3 linked regions of the Rheinheimera salexigens genome follow. The protein of the gene in region 2 binds, or shares a complex with, the protein of the main gene of each other region. Links are inferred from orthologs where the notes say so. Each region holds a gene or a part of one and is shown on either strand. Other genes may lie near its edges.

Region 1 (3,170 bases), 1.2 Mb from region 2 along the record:
AACTGAGCCCATTTTTTCTTTACTGGTTTCTTCAACCCGACGCACAGCATCATTAAGCGCAGCTGCGATTAAATCTTCTAGCATCTCTTTATCATCTTCTAACAGGCTATCGTCAATGCTAACACGGCGTACATTGTGATTACCTAACATGGTTATTTTCACTAAACCTGCACCAGACTCTCCCGTTACTTCCATGGTTGCGATTTCGGCTTGCGCTTTTTGCATTTTCTCTTGCATAGCTTGCGCTTGCTTCATGATATTGCCCATACCACCTTTAAACATAATATCGCTCTCTGTTAGTTAGTATTTAGTAATTTGTGTTACGCTTTTTTCGATTTGGTAAAGCTTAGTTTGGCAAAGCAGTGCGTATTTGCGCAGTGCTTTTGCATGACCTTAGCGCGACAAGATAAAGATTCAGTAGCATAAATACAAGTCTTGTTTGTAACACTAGATTAGTTTACTTGAATGGTATCTTCTAGCATTTGTGCCGCAAATAATTGCTGGAACTGAATAACGTTGTCATCTTGTTGCAGTAATTTATGCACATATACTCGCCGCTCAGCAACTATGCGTTGCTGAATAGCCAAAGGACTATCAGCGACTTCATCATGATAACTTATCTGTAATTGCAGACGCTGATTAAAGCTGTGCTCTAATAGTTGCTGTAAGTTTTGTCTAAACTCAGCATCGTCTAAATGTTGCTGACTTTTAGCAACACTTAACTGCATATTCTCACCTTGTAAACTGATGGCTGCATTAAGTAAAAACAACCTACTTAAACCACCGGTATCTAACTGCTCTATTCTGGCCGCCCACGCATCTACTTGGGCCGCAAATTTAATTGAAAAATTTTGCTGATTAATACTGCCATCAAATTCCGTTAATGGCGGTGTCTCTGCTTGATATTGCTGCCACATCGCATCAGCTTGGCCATTATCAAATGGCGCTAGCTCGTCATTAGGTTCATCATTCGGCTCATAGTTCGCTTCATAATTCGGCTCATCATTTAAGCCGGCAACAGCATCGTTATAGCCTGCATCATCAATAACGGCTGACTGAGCTGGTGCTGTTCTATTAGGCGTAGCCGCTTGTGTTGGTAACTGGGATGGCGAATGTACTGGCTGCTGCATGGCAGGTTGTGGCATCTGAGCCTTACTATTGGCCTGACTTTGAGGTAATGCCGGCGACGCTTCTGGCCGCACCGTTACAGCCGACTCTGCCAAGCGCGGCGCTAATGGCCGCTCAATCTTTTTTTCAGCAGCGCGGCTGTTTTGCTCTAAGCTTATGCCTCGCCTAGCCATAATGCCGGAGGTTACCGAGTCAATACCGGCATTCGGCGCTATAGCTGGCTGCTGTGGCTCTACTATGGCATCTATTGCCATCGGCTGTATTGGCAGCCGTTGTTGTTCTTGGGACGCCTCAGGTGTATCAGGTGCTAGTACTTCCTGAGAATGCGCTACTGGGCTTGCTGTTATTGCCGGTGCAGAAGCTTGAGCTAAAGACTGCGCTGGCAGCTCGGGTGTTTGCATTGGCTGCGCCACTGGCTTTGGCATAGCTGTATTTGACCCAGCAGTGCTTGACTCAGCAGTACTTGGCTCAACAGTGCTTAGTGCATCAGTTTTGGAAGCAACATGGCTACTTAGCGTTACAGGCTCTACTGCACTATTTGGGTGGCTCGGTTGGCTAATACCGCTTACTAAGTTAACGCTAGCGGGGGCAAACGCCATAGCCCGTAATAGCGCCATTTCTAAACCAATCAGGGCATCTGGGGCGTAAGCCAATTCTTTTTTACCGCTGATTAATAATTGATAATATAACTGCACTTGAGCCGGTTCTAAGCGCTGAGCTAATTGCAGAATAAAATCTGCACTTTCACTAATCGCTGCTGCCGCGGGGGTAAATTGACTTAATGCGGTTAGATGTAAAATCGACAACATATCGTCTAATACTTGCGCATAGTCATTATGTTGCTGCACCAGCGTGGCTAATTGCTGCTGTAAGCCAACCGCATCTTGGGCCAAAACAGCCTGTAATAGTTGCTCAGCCCAGCTTTGCTCTAAATAGCCCAGCATGGTTCTAATAACATCAAGCTGAATATCACTATTACTTTGGGCAATAGCTTGATCAGTCAAACTTAATGAGTCACGCAAACTGCCTTTAGCCGCTTTGGCGATTAAGTTTAATGCCGGTTCAACAAAAGGAATATTTTCTTCGGTTAATACATAGGCTAAATGCTGCGCTATTTGCGTAGGACTTAAGGCTAATAAATTAAACTGCAAACAGCGAGATAATACTGTGATCGGTAATTTTTGCGGATCAGTCGTCGCCAGTAAAAATTTAACATGCGGCGGTGGTTCTTCAAGTGTTTTAAGTAAGGCATTAAAACTATGCTTAGACAGCATATGCACTTCATCTATTAGATACACCTTAAACCGGCCACGGCTTGGCGCGTATTGCACGTTATCTAATAAATCACGGGTATCTTCTACTTTGGTGCGCGACGCGGCATCAATTTCCATTAAATCGACAAAGTTACCGGCATCAATTTCACGGCACGCTGTGCATTCACCACAAGGTGACGCCGTAATACCTAGCTCACAATTTAAACTTTTAGCAAAAATGCGGGCTATCGTGGTTTTACCTACACCGCGAGTACCGGTAAATAAATAGGCATGATGCAGCCGATTATTGGTTAAGGCATTGCTGAGCGCGTTTTTTACATGCTCTTGCCCCACTAATTGAGAAAAGTGCTGTGGACGCCACTTGCGTGCTAAAACCTGATAACTCATAACCGCTGCTTACACTCTAATAATTGCTCTAAGTCCAGACTAAGCTTATTCGTCGGCATACTCAACTAAGCTAAGCACTTTTAAATCGGCTTGCTGTAATTTTGCCACGCCACCTAAATCGGTTAAGGCAATAACAAAAGCGGCATCTTCAACAATACCACCGAGTTGACGCACTAACTTTACCGTCGCATCAATAGTGCCACCGGTTGCCAGTAAATCATCTACTAACAACACTTTGTCGCCAGCACAAATAGCATCAGCATGCAGCTCAAGCGTATCTTCACCATATTCTAATTGGTAGCTTTGGCTAATCCGATTACGCGGCAGCTTGCCGGGCTTTCTAACCGGGATAAAGGATATACCCATGGCATACGCTAAAGG
Region 2 (3,127 bases):
TGCTAAATATGGCGCATCAGTTTCTATTAATAGACGGTCTAAAGGTATTTGTTTTACCACTTCACGTAATTCGTCAGCATTACGAAATGTCATAATGCCTGAGATAGAAATATAAAACCCCATATCCATGGCGGCTTTAGCCATATCCCATGTTTCTGTAAAGCAGTGCAATACCCCACCAGCACGTTCTGCATGATGGCTACGCATTAAACTTAAGGTGTCTTCTCTGGCATCACGGGTATGAATAATTAAAGGTTTATTCACTTGATTTGCCACTTCAATATGGCTAACAAATGCCGCTTGCTGTGAAGCTTTAGTTTCTACAGAATAAAAATAATCTAATCCCGTTTCGCCCACTGCCACAACTTCTGGCCGTTGGCACAAGGTAAGCAGTTGCTCTGGATCAACCTTATCGTGTTGGTGTAACGGATGTTCACCGCAAGAAATCGATACCATTGGATAAGCTGACACCTGTTGCGCCATTTGCTCAAACTTACTTAAGCTGACGCAAACACATAACATATGTTGAATTTTTTCGGCCGTTGCCTGAGCGATGACTTGATCTAAAGTTAAACCAAGCTTATCCAGCTCTAATAGATCTAAATGACAGTGTGAATCAACAAACAAGATTAAACCTCTATTTAACTAAACAATAAAAACCCATAAATATAGTACCCATTAATCTAACTTGCTTTTGGCAAGTAGTTTAAGGGGGGAAACTTACATGGTATAAGTCGCTTCACCAGATGCTGAATATTGGCCAACCAGTTTTTCAATTTTCGCGCTGAACTGCTGTTTATCATCGATAAAAGCAATGCCAACACCTGCCGGCATAGCACTTTGCGAGCCATGTGGCGATATCCAGGCAACTTTTCCTGAAACAGAAATTGACTCTAAAGCATCAGGTAAGGTAACCGTTAAAGCTAATGACTGGCCCATTTTGTAACCGGTACCGGTGCGTATAAATAAACCGCCATGTTTTAAAAACGGCATATAACTACGATACAATTCTTTTAAATCACTAAAACCAATAGATAGTTCGTCCATTTTCTCTCCGCTTAATGACGTAAACGCCGTAGCTCCGTTAATAAAGCACTCAGTGCTAGTGACTTATTCTGCCCTAAAATGTTCTGCTCGTCACGGCACCAACGCATATAGTACTGATGCGCTAAGGGTAAACGCTCAGCATTATGCTGTAATAATTGAGGTAAATAGGTTTTACGTATATAAAAACCTAATATTGCGGCTACTTGATCCGTTGCTAATAGTTGCTTAACCGCCTCTGGTAACGCAACTTGTTCGGTAAAAAACTTCTCTAATGTTTGCAACAAGCTTTGAATATTATCGGCTTTACCTGATTCGAGCATACTTAATGCTTTTAATGGCCCACCACTACAGTAGCTTAGTAAAAAATCTGGCACCGCTCTATTACTATGCTGCTCTAACCAATGTAAGGCATGGCTATCAAATTGGGCCGCAAGTGGCCAATTTTGCAAACGACTGAGCAATGTTGCGGTTAAACGTGCCGGATATGGGCTTAATAATAATAAATAGCCGTTTTGTGGCGGCTCTTCCAATGTTTTTAATAACGCATTTGCAGCTGCTTCAGTTAATCGCTCGGCATTTCGCAGTAGCACTAGCTTATTTTTTTGTTGCTGGGCGGTACTTTGCATAAACAGACTAATTTGGCGTACGGCATCCACCCCAATACTGGTATTGGTGGCATCGACTATAAGTAAATCTGCATGATTACCTGCTTTGCGTAATAAACAGCTTTTACAATGTTCACACGGTCGAGCGTCGCTAGCATTGGTCCCATTAGTACTTGTTGTATTGGTACAGAGCAAACTAGCAATTAACCAATTAGCTAAGGTGGTTTTCCCTACGCCCTCTGGACCAGTAAATAACAAAGCATGGGCTAAACTACTTTTAGCCATTAATGCCCTGAATTGAGCTTGATAAGGCTGTAACCAAGGTAACATTTATAAAGTGGCCTGAGTGTGAGGTGCAACTTGTGCATTTAACACGGATATAATATCAGCATGCACTTGTTCAATAGCTTGGCTTGCATCGATAGTAAAAACATTGGATTCATTGGCCGCAATTTGTTGATACTTTTCTCGCGTACGCTCAAAGAATGCCAGCTGTTCTAATTCGATTCGATCTAACTTGCCACGCTCCAGCGCACGTTGTAAGCCTATTTTAGGATCAATATCTAAATACAGGGTGATATCAGGGGTATGCTCAGACAATACCGCCCGACGTAAGTCGTTAATAAAAGCTTCGTCTAACTGCCTACCACCACCTTGGTAAGCCCGTGATGACATATCATGTCGGTCGGCTAGTACCGTTTTACCCGCGGTTAAAGCGGGAGTAATGACATTAGTCATTAACTGCATACGTGCGGCGTACATTAATAATAATTCAGTGGTGGGTGACACCACTTCGTCAGACACTTGCTTTACTAGGTTACGTATTTGTTCGGCCATTGGTGTGCCACCTGGCTCACGTGTGCAAATAACATCATGACCTTTCTGCTGCAACCAATGCTGAACTAAGGCAATAGCTGAGCTTTTACCACTGCCTTCTAGCCCTTCAACAACGATAAACTGGGCCTTATTTTGTAAGGTGTTTTTCTTAGACGATTGCATGTTAGTTTGCATGTTATTTTCCGAAAATATATTTTTGTACTGCAGCATTATGCTGCTCTAAACTGGTTGAAAACTGATGGCTACCATCGCCTTTACTGACAAAATAATATAAATCCGTCGCTTCGGGTTGCGCTGCCGCCATTAAAGCAGTTTCGCTGACCAACGAAATAGGACCAGGCGGTAAGCCTGCATGGCGATACGTATTATAAGGATGTGGATTACGTAAATCACTACGTTTAATGTCACCGTCAAAGTCTTTAATACCATAAATGACGGTAGGATCGGTTTGCAGGCGCATATTTTTACGTAAACGATTAACAAATACCGAGCTAACTTTTGCTCTTTCAGGAATATAACTGCTTTCTTTTTCGACAATAGAAGCCAACGTTAGCAACTCATATGGGTGCTGTATTGGCAAATCGACTTGGCGCTGCTGCCATGCTGCAGAAACATGCTTTATTAAGGCACTGGTCGCG
Region 3 (3,114 bases), 1.3 Mb from region 2 along the record:
GCCGCGAGCTACATAAAACCATTACTAAAGTATCCGATGATATTGGTCGGCGTTATACCTTTAATACTGCTATTGCGGCAGTGATGGAATTATCTAATAAGCTACAAAAAGCCAGTTTAGTCACCGAGCTAGACCGTGCTGTTATGCAAGAAGCCTTATTAGCCACATTACAAATGTTAAACCCTATGATCCCGCACGTAGCGCAATATTTATGGCAGCAACTTGGCCAAAAACAACATATTGAGCAAAGCCAATGGCCAGTAGTCGATACTAACGCCTTAGTTGAAGATGAAAAGCTGGTAGTGGTGCAAGTGAACGGTAAAGTGCGCGGTAAAGTAACAGTTGCTGCCAGTGCCGATCAAGAAAGTGTGCTAAATAGCGCTAAAGCAGATGACAATGTGGGTCGCCACTTAGAAGGTGTGACTATTCGTAAAGTGATATATGTACCAGGAAAGTTACTTAACTTGGTGGTTGGCTAATATGGCCCGCGCGTTAGGCTTACTGATACTGGCGAGCAGTTTACTGCTCACCAGTTGTGGCTTTCATTTACGGGGTAACCTACCGCTAAGCCATTTTCCAGCTATGTATATTCAAAGTGATCGCCACTCAGAATTAGCTCAATTAGTCAGTGCTAAGTTACAGCATAATAAAGTGCAGTTGTTGGATAGCATGCAACAAACTGCACCTATGCTGCAGCTGGTAAGCGACTCATTAGAACGGCGAACCTTATCGTTATTTCCAAACGGCCAAGTAGCAGAATATGAACTGATCTATAAAGTGCGGTATGCGTTAACGATGCCAGATGCTGAACCGCAATTTTATCAGTTTGAATTATTCCGCGACTATCAAGACGACCCTAATCAGGCGCTGGCTAAAGCTAAAGAGCTGGATTTGATGCTAGGCGAGCTACGTGAACAAGCCGCTAATCGCATACTTCGTCAATTATCGCGGCTGCATTAATGCAAAAGCTGTATGCCAATCAACTGGCAACTCATTTACAACAGCCTTTAGCCGGCTGTTATTTGATTTTTGGTGAAGAACCCTTACAAAAGTTAGAAGCAATTGATGCGCTACGGTTAGCGGCTAAAGCGCAAGGCTTTTCAGAGCGCATCAGTTTAGTGGCCGATGCGCAATTTGATTGGCAACAGCTGGAAGCAGAACTGCAAGCCATGTCGCTATTTTCTGAGCGGCGCTTAATTGAGTTAGAACTCGCGCAGCAAAAATTAAGCCCTGCTGCCAATGACAGCCTAAAGCGGCTGCCCGATTTATTAAACCCTGATATCGTGTTGCTAATCCATGGTGAACGTGGCCTAAATGATGTCAGTAAGCTAGTGTGGTTTAAGCAACTGCAAACTCACGCCGTACAAGTCGGCATTTATCAGCTAGATGATAAACAAAGCCAGCAATGGCTAAATCAGCGTGCACGACAACTGCAACTACAGCTAACACCTGATGCCATAGCCTTATTACAACACCATTGTGCCAGTAACTTACTCGCGGCCAGACAAGAATTAGAAAAGCTGGCACTTAGCGGTATTAAGCAAACCATAGACGCCGCAGTATTAGAGCAATTTTTGGCTGACCATTCGCATTTTACGGTGTTTCAATTAGTGGATGCCATGCTTGCAGGCCAAGCCGACGAAGCCCTACATCGTTTACAGCGCTTACATCAGCAAGATATTGAGCCGGTTATTATTGCTTGGCAATTGCAAAAAGAAGTGCTGCAATTACAACAGCTGCAGCAAAGCCAACAACCTTTAGCGCAAACCTTTAAGCAACTGGCTATTTGGCCTAAGCGGCAACCGCAATATCAACAAGCCTTAGCCCGCTTGCCCGCTAAGTGGTTAGATTTTTTGTTGCTTGAATTAGCAGCGTTCGATCGGTTATATAAAAGCGGCCAGCTTAATAATACCGAAATTGCCTTAAGCCACTTAGTGCTGTTGTTTATTACACCGGTGGCAAAAAACTTTAGCTTACAACAGGCACAATATGACTAAGCAGATTAATTTGCTCGGTGGTACTTTTGATCCTATCCACATTGGTCACATTGGCATTGCCCGCGCGGTGGCTAAAGAGTGCCATTTAAACCGGGTTGATCTGATGCCGTGCCATTTACCACCACATCGACAAAGCCCTGGTGTCAGCGCAGAGCATAGATTGAATATGGTTAAGTTAGCCACTGCCCCCTACCCTGAGTTAGGCGTAGAGAATATTGAGCTAAAACGTACCACGCTGTCTTACACCGCTGAGACAATTAGACTATTACGCCAGCAGCATCCATCAGCTACCCTGAATTTAATTATTGGTATGGACTCGCTAACGCGGTTTTGTAGTTGGCATCAATGGCAAACTATTCTTAATCATGCCAATTTAATTGTCTGCCGCCGTCCTGGTTATACTGTTGAACAAGGCGATGCTGCTAAGCTTTTAGCCCAATATCGCTGTCAGTCTTTAGCCCAATTTCAACAACAACAAAATGGTAGTATCTGGCTTAGTGCAAACGATATGATCCCAATTTCGGCTACCGAGTTACGCATGGCGTTACAGCAACAACAACCGGTACAAAAATGGTTAACCACGGATGTACTCGGTTACATTCGGCAACACCAGCTCTATCAAGGCTTAAACTAAAAACGATTAGCACAGGTATAAAGTATTGCTTAGGCTTTTTATGTTAAAATACCTGCTTAAACATTAAATGAGGAATTAGGGTGCAATCCAGCGAACTATTGAGTTTTATTATCGATAAAGCCGACGATATGAAAGGTCGCGATATCATAACAGTAGATGTTAGAGATAAATCGACGGTCACTGACTATATGGTAGTGTGTTCGGGAACTTCTACCCGCCATACTAAGTCTATAGCTACTTATATTGCCAATGAAATGAAAAAAGTTGATGTGCAAGCTTTAGGCATGGAAGGTCAGGCTTCAGGGGATTGGGTTCTGCTAGATATGGGCAGCGTTGTACTCCATGTCATGATTGACGAAATGCGTCAGCATTATCAATTAGAAAAACTTTGGGATGCCTAATACCGCATGAAGTTAACCATTATCGCCGTTGGCAGTAAAATGCCCGCTTGGGTTCAGCAAGGCTATGAAGAATACGCCCGAC

What was found.
Region 1: the proteins of holB (region 2) and dnaX are in contact, whole or in part, in a cryo-EM structure (PDB 8GIZ), measured with the Escherichia coli proteins. The link is inferred for Rheinheimera salexigens from one-to-one orthologs.
Region 3: the proteins of holB (region 2) and holA are in contact, whole or in part, in a cryo-EM structure (PDB 8GIZ), measured with the Escherichia coli proteins. The link is inferred for Rheinheimera salexigens from one-to-one orthologs.

Annotation. Positions count from the first base shown.
Region 1 is NZ_MKEK01000001.1:3,027,498-3,030,667, forward strand. What follows is about bases 122-3,130. They hold dnaX (DNA polymerase III subunit gamma/tau), read right to left. Parts: upstream 2,790-3,130; coding sequence 453-2,789; downstream 122-452. Other genes in these bases: BI198_RS13935 (YbaB/EbfC family nucleoid-associated protein), read right to left, coding at 122-282; apt (adenine phosphoribosyltransferase), read right to left, coding at 2,835-3,130. In the rest of the region: more of BI198_RS13935, read right to left, coding at 1-121; more of apt, read right to left, coding at 3,131-3,170. UniProt on the Escherichia coli protein: Part of the beta sliding clamp loading complex, which hydrolyzes ATP to load the beta clamp onto primed DNA to form the DNA replication pre-initiation complex.
Region 2 is NZ_MKEK01000001.1:1,818,774-1,821,900, reverse strand. The notes cover bases 21-2,986. They hold holB (DNA polymerase III subunit delta'), read right to left. Parts: upstream 1,983-2,986; coding sequence 1,059-1,982; downstream 21-1,058. Other genes in these bases: mltG (endolytic transglycosylase MltG), read right to left, coding at 2,665-2,986; tmk (dTMP kinase), read right to left, coding at 1,983-2,663; BI198_RS08355 (PilZ domain-containing protein), read right to left, coding at 721-1,047; BI198_RS08360 (TatD family hydrolase), read right to left, coding at 21-627. In the rest of the region: more of BI198_RS08360, read right to left, coding at 1-20; more of mltG, read right to left, coding at 2,987-3,127. UniProt on the Escherichia coli protein: Part of the beta sliding clamp loading complex, which hydrolyzes ATP to load the beta clamp onto primed DNA to form the DNA replication pre-initiation complex.
Region 3 is NZ_MKEK01000001.1:3,148,428-3,151,541, forward strand. Bases 26-2,978 are described here. They hold holA (DNA polymerase III subunit delta), read left to right. Parts: upstream 26-959; coding sequence 960-1,997; downstream 1,998-2,978. Other genes in these bases: leuS (leucine--tRNA ligase), read left to right, coding at 26-479; BI198_RS14505 (LPS-assembly lipoprotein LptE), read left to right, coding at 481-960; nadD (nicotinate-nucleotide adenylyltransferase), read left to right, coding at 1,990-2,631; rsfS (ribosome silencing factor), read left to right, coding at 2,712-2,978. In the rest of the region: more of leuS, read left to right, coding at 1-25; more of rsfS, read left to right, coding at 2,979-3,032; 23S rRNA (pseudouridine(1915)-N(3))-methyltransferase RlmH, read left to right, coding at 3,039-3,114. UniProt on the Escherichia coli protein: Part of the beta sliding clamp loading complex, which hydrolyzes ATP to load the beta clamp onto primed DNA to form the DNA replication pre-initiation complex.